DNA from 2 places in the Psychrobacter maritimus genome. Region 1 is predicted to be linked to the other one. Evidence: predicted binding sites of a transcription regulator. Region 1 holds the regulator's gene; the other holds the start of a gene.

What was found. The regulator PhoB, encoded in region 1, activates phosphate uptake and scavenging genes when phosphate is short. The targets are predictions, from matches to a motif close to TGTCATNAANCTGTCATAA.
Region 2: a site for PhoB is predicted at 1,997-2,015, ahead of QJS82_RS08205 (inorganic phosphate transporter). Genes of this name have one in related genera too.

The regions. Positions count from the first base shown of each region.
Region 1 is NZ_CP124526.1:1,136,464-1,139,895, reverse strand. Features, by position in the region: gene QJS82_RS04775 (glycosyltransferase family 2 protein) at 1-409, shown strand, start outside; gene phoR (phosphate regulon sensor histidine kinase PhoR) at 452-1,522, opposite strand; gene phoB (phosphate regulon transcriptional regulator PhoB) at 1,732-2,430, opposite strand; gene pstS (phosphate ABC transporter substrate-binding protein PstS) at 2,946-3,432, shown strand, end outside.
Region 2 is NZ_CP124526.1:1,968,212-1,971,643, forward strand. Features, by position in the region: gene QJS82_RS08200 (aminotransferase class I/II-fold pyridoxal phosphate-dependent enzyme) at 1-131, shown strand, start outside; gene QJS82_RS08205 (inorganic phosphate transporter) at 357-1,964, opposite strand; gene QJS82_RS08210 (hypothetical protein) at 2,261-2,407, shown strand; gene QJS82_RS08215 (ATPase) at 2,633-3,432, opposite strand, start outside.

The DNA.
Region 1 (3,432 bases):
TGCCTGTACAGACGCTGATTCAGTCGTCACCCCAGATTGGCTGATACAGCAAATCGCCCATATCAAAGCTCAGCCTACTGATATGATATGCGGCGTAGTAAGCGTTGATAGCTGGGCGCATTTGACGCCGCAAACGCGCAAAGACTATATGGCTCACTATCAAGATAAGATGGGACATCGCCATATTCATGGGGCAAATTTAAGTTTTAGCGCTAAGGCTTATCTTGCCGTTGGCGGTTTTGCGCCCCTGCCTTGCCACGAAGATGTCGATTTGGTAAAAAGGTTTGAGAGTACAGGCTATGCCATCACTTGGAGCAATCGCGTTCGGGTTATTACTAGCAGCCGTTTGCAAGCTCGAGCAACAGAAGGTTTTGCCGCGTTTTTAGCCAATTTAGAAACTAATCATTGACAGTAATGTTTAAAATCCTGCTAACGGCTACGAGTTTAACAGTTAGCCTATAGGAGCAGAGCGAATATGAGTGGCGGGGAAAACGGCGCTAAATGTCGAGCCTTTGCCTTCTGACGATTCAATTTGCAAAGTCGTATCATATTGATATAACACATGCTTTACAATCGCCAGCCCTAACCCCGTACCACCTGTCGCACGACTGCGCCCGCTATCCACTCGATAAAAACGCTCGGTCAACCGTGCGACATGTTGTGGCGCAATACCAATACCATCATCACTGACGGCAAACCGACAACCTTCTGCAGTTTTTGCCCAACTGATAACGATATTACCTGCTTTTGGCGTGTATTTAATCGCATTAATCACCAAATTGGATAACGCACTGTTCAAATACATCTCCGAGCCATAAAGACCATCATAGGTGTCTATCTGTAAATGCAGCGTATGACCATATTCTTGGTTGTAAGCCTGCGCGTCGTCATAGACATGGGTGAGCAGCTTGGTCATATCAATATAATGCAGCTCATGTGTCTCTTCGATTTCAATCCGAGACAGCAGCAGCAAGTCATTGACCACTCTATTCATGCGCGCGGTCTGCTGCGTCATTAATTCAAAGCCGCGTCGCCATTGCCGCGGCATGTCTTCCTGATCTGAGAAATTTTCCAGATAGCCCATCAGTACAGTCAATGGCGTTCGTAACTCATGCGAGACATTTGCCACAAAGTCGCGGCGCATTTGCTCTAAGTGTTGTAAGCGGGTCACATCATAAATAATCAGCAGCTTTTCATCGCCAAAAGGCGTGAGCTCACATTTAAGATAACGGTTAGGATCTTGCCATGACTTCATATGTACACCATCATTGGGTGTCACCATGCTCTGATAGTATTGCCGAAACTCAGGGACGTTAATAAAGTCAAAAATACTTTTGCCATGATCCGCTGACTGCAACAATAACAAATCCTCGGCGGCCTGATTCCACCACTCCAAACCATCATCGTCGTTTAGCAAAATAACCGCATCTCGCAGTGCGCGTAAGGCACTTCTGATTTTTTTAAGCTGATCGGTGGAGTATTGCTCGATGTCCTGTTGCTCAATGTCCCTTGGCGTTATCATGTGTTTCTCTCTTTTTTATTACCAGTATGATGCTTAGCACTTATTATTAGCACTGACTATTCTTAGCACCAAATATCCTCAGTACTTATGCTTCTCAGTACTCAATATTCTAAATATTTATGCCTCTGAGCACTGAATGTTCTTAACGCTGGTTTCCTGCCTCGTAAGCTGCCTTGTAAATAATGGGCTATTTTTCAAAATCGATAGCGTTATTCAACCAGACTCGAAAACCGATAACCGGTACCGCGAACCGTTTGAATCAAGGCACTGCAACCATAAGGCTGTAGTAATTTGCGTAAACGCCGGATGTGCACATCAATCGTGCGATCTTCGATATAGACATTGCCGCCCCAGACCTGATCTAGCAGCTGGGTGCGCGTATAAGCACGCTCGGGATGACTCATAAAAAACGCCAGCAAGCGATATTCTGTCGGTCCGATATCAATGACTTTATTATCAGCGGTGATACGCTGGCTTTTAGGATCGAGGCTAAGCTTGCCTATTTCAATTGGCTTATCGCTACTAAGCGCACGACTACGGCGTAATACGGCTTTGATTCTGGAGATTAATTCACGCGTTGAAAAGGGTTTGGTCATATAGTCATCAGCGCCCGCATCAAGCCCATGAACCTTACTATCTTCCTCACTTTTGGCCGTCAGCATAATCACGGGTATCTCAGCCAACATCTCATCACTTTTAAGCATACGGCAAAAATCAATACCACTTTTATCACCCGGTAACATCCAATCTAGCAAAATCAACGCGGGTCTATGATCCACCACTTGTTGATGCGCTTCTGCGACGTCAGCCGCTTGTAAACTCTCAAAGCCCGCCATCTCTAGCGTCATTACCACCATCTCACGAATTGCAGGTTCATCTTCGACAATCAAAATCTGCTCATTGCGCATACCATCGCCTCATTATTGAAAGACAAAAAATTGGAAAACAAAAATACTAAGCCCTTATCAACGTCTGCCCATTAAACGGCTTAATTATGACAGTTTGATGACACAGTGACTCGATACGTTAAATGCTGCGCCTTAAACATTGCAGCTCAAACACTGTACTTTCAGCCCTATACTTTAAGCGCTGTGCTTTGAACGCTTAGCCTTAAACCCTTACGCCCCAAAAAAAACCAACGGCTCATCATAACGAATTTTGCGCTAGATAGCAGCTGCAATCCCCTTAAACGACTGCTTTATTAGGCTGCGTTTTTAATTGACCAACTTTTTTCATAAAAATGTCTTATTTCATCAAACTGTCATATTTGCTCGGCACAATATGCTCATTGACCACCGAGCGTCTTTGCAGCAAAACCTTGCTAACCAAACATCGTTAGCAATACATTACTAAAAACCTGGGCAGCGACATTGTTATTCATAAATGCCCCATACTTAAATCTGATTACTTTTTAGGAGAAATAATGCGTTATTCATTAATGGCTTTAGCAGTCGCGAGTACCTTTACCTTAGCTGCTTGTAATCAAACCCCCAATAGTAATGAAAGCAATGAGCCGGCTACTTCGGCGCAATCAACCACCGCCTCTACCGACAGCGCAAACGTTCAGTCGACAGACGTCCAATCAACAGACAATGTGTCGATGAATATCACCGGCGCAGGTGCCTCTTTCCCGCAGCCTATCTATGCTAAATGGTCAGATGCCTACAATAAAGCAACAGGCGGTCAAGTGAACTATCAGTCGATTGGTTCATCGGGTGGTATCAAACAAATCGTCGCAAAAACCGTTGATTTTGGGGCGTCTGATGCGCCAATGACCCCAGCTGAATTAAACGAAGCCGGTCTGATTCAATTCCCAACTGTTATCGGCGGCGTGGTACCTGTCGTTAATATCGATGGTATTAAGCCCGGACAATTAAAGCTCGATGGAAAAATGCTAGCTGACATCTATC
Region 2 (3,432 bases), 830 kb from region 1:
CCGGCTTTAACTGGGATGCACCCGACCATTTCCGCTTGGTGTTTTTGCCCAACCTGCATGATTTAGAAGATGCCATGGATCGCTTAGACCGCTTCTTTGCCAAAAAACGCAAACAGTTTGGCACCGAATAGAACTCATTTTGATTAAATTAACTCTGATTTTGATATAAAAAAACGCTTATCGGCATGATGCTGATAAGCGTTTTTTATGCTGTTAGATAAAGTAGTAAAGTCTCACCGTTAAAATCTTGTTAAAAACTCATACGGCTATAATTTAAAAAACCACCTTAAGAACACTATTCTAAAAATATGGCTTTAAAAATACTACTTTAAAAGTCAAATTTAAAAAATTTTGTCTTAAAAAATATTACTTAAGAAAATATAGCTGATTGCTGACATAGCTGCCGCTGCTGGAAGGGTAATAATCCATGCCAAACCAATAGGCTTCATCAGTGCCCAGTTGGTGTCTCTATTGACGATACCGATGCCAAGTACCGCGCCAACTAAGGTATGCGTACTCGATACCGGCAGCCCCATGGTTGAAGCGCCCATCACCACAGCAGCAGCAGCCAATTCCGCTGAGAAGCCAGAAGCGGGATGCATTTTTGCCAGATTGGTACCAACGGTTTGAATAACTTCTTTACCGATAAACCAAAGACCAACGATTAGCGCCACACCAAAGGTCAACATAACTGCAGGTGGTACTGCCGCTTCAGTAGCAATGCTATTGGTACGGATAACGTCCATAATCGCCGCAAAAGGACCGACGGCGTTGGCGATATCGTTTGAGCCGTGACTAAAGGCAAAGGCTGATGCGGTAAAGACTTGCATCCAGCTAAACATTATAAACGTCGCTTTGGTCAAATCTTCCTTATGCTTACCGCGGATACTCTTGGTATAGATATAGGTCGCAAGCCATACTAGCGCTGCAATCATGCCCATGATTAAAAAGCCTTGCAGCGTCGTCATGCCATTATTGACATTCTTTAAGCCTTTAAAGATAACCAGAGAGGCCATGACCGCGCCGCCAGCAGCCGCAATAATAGGTACCCATTGCTTTAATGCTTTTAGCGTATCGAGGTTGCTGCGCTCGTTTTCAATTTCATAAAGCTGTTTGTAATAATCGGTTTCTAAATCTTCAATGTCGCAATCATCATCTTTATAGATTTCCTGATCACGTAACATCGCTGAGGTATAAGCCAGTTGTTCTGATTCGGTCAGACCATCCAGATACTCTTTGTGATTTTGCTTTAAGGTTTTTTTATCACCTTTTAGCGTCGCAATGTGCGCTTCTGTTCTATCATTATACTCAATGATATTTTTCTTAATCTGTCCGTATAAAAGGTAAGAAAAAACGCCGCCGAGTAATGGTGATATGACCCAAGAGATAGCAATCGTGCCAATGGTGCCCCAATTGACAGTCGACAATGCCATCTCGGTACCACCCAACGTGATTCCAAGAACAATAGAGCTACCAACAATACCGCCGATAATGGCGTGAGTGGTTGACACTGGCAGACCTTTTTTGGTCGCAAATAATAGCCAGAATGCCGCAGCAATGAGCGCTGACAGCATGACATAAATAAACTGGTTGGGCGTGACCGACAGACCATCTAGGTCGACAATACCGCTACGGATGGTATCGGTGACTTCACCGCCTGCCAACACCGCGCCCGACACTTCAAATATCGCTGCGATACCCAAGGCTTGCGGAATGGTCAACGTCCCCGCACCCACTGAGGTACCAAAGGAGTTAGCGACGTCATTACCGCCGATATTGAATGCCATGAAAATACCAAAAGCAGTGGCGACAATAAATAGCATCGTCTGCTGATGCATTGTGTAATCTAGACCCCACCATAAAAAGTAAGCGGTCATCCCAATCATTAACATGGCAAAAAATAGATTGATTCTCATAGAACCGACTGCTTTGGTTGGTCCTGTAGAACTGCTGCTAATACCCATACGTTGATACGTCCTGCGTAAGCTGATTGAAATTATATGTGATTGATGACATTGCGGCGCTATGGATATGAACGGTGTTGTTTTCACCACCCAATATTATGATAGCGTGTACGCAACTTGTTTTTGAAATACTGTTTTTTGAACTTGTTTATTGAAGTACTTTTTAAACCACTGCTTTGAAAATTGGTTTGAATAACTAGCCTGCAATACCTTATTGATCCATCACTCAGACGATTTCGTCTGTTTACCATTATTTTCTACTCATACCTAGCACTAATATCTAGCTTAGTTTGCTTGTGATAAAAATATCAGGTAAAAAAACCATCACACAAAATGCCATAAAGCCGCAAGTAGTATTGCCAAATCGTCCGATTACAGCAGCTTGCGGCTTAGGTTTTTATAGTGATAGCGTTGGTTATGACAAATATGTGAGTAATGATTAAAGCATTTATATGACAAATACAGTATCCGACTGCTGAGCTATTTTGTAGAAAGCAGAATTTATAATGTGCCTATTATATTAAATATAGACACAGAATGCATGATGATATTGCGAGATTTGTAACTGTGAATGTAAGCGCGATAAAACCTATCAATTTAGTGAAAATTTGTTGTTATATTTTATAATTTGGCTGAGCCAAAATATAATCAATTCTCAAACTTTTTAATCAGTTATCAGACAGTGCTAAAAATAGCTGCTCAATGGCATGGTCTAATACATCTAGGCGCGCTTGCCGCTTTTCATTGGTGGCGATGACACACCAAGGGGCATCCTCTGTATTTGTACGTGCCAGCATATCAGCTGCCGATTGCACATAATCTGCCCAGTTATCACGATTACGCCAATCATCATCGGTCAATTTAAATTGCTTATGCGGGGTCTCTTCACGCGCCTCAAAACGCTTAAGCTGCTCTTTCTTATCGATGGCAAGCCAGTATTTTATAACTATCGTGCCAGCTGCTACCAAATCCGCCTCAAAGCGATTGATCTCATCATAAGCGCGCTGCCATTCTTCATCAGTCGCAAAACCCTCAATACGTTCGACCAATACGCGCCCATACCACGTACGGTCAAAGATAGCGATACGGCTGATACGATCGATCTGCTCATTGGGCAGTTTGGTCCAAAATCGCCATAGATAAGGGTGTTGTAATTCATACAGCATCGGTGCGCCAATATTATAAATCTGATACTCGCGTGGGTCGAGCGGCGCAACCAGTCTTTTAATAGCGCCACCCTTGCCAGCCGCATCCATACCTTCAAAGGCAAAGACCACATGCCTACCCTTGCGCGCACGTAGCAACTCAGCAAGGCGCGCTTGTTTATCGGCAAGCGCTTCATGGTACTCAGACTTATCTATCTCGGTATCATCGATATTTATCAAAGTTTTAGGGACTTTTACTGGCTCGAATTTTTTAACATTTTCTAGCTGTTCGCTTTCCTCTATGCGACTGCTTGCTAACGCTG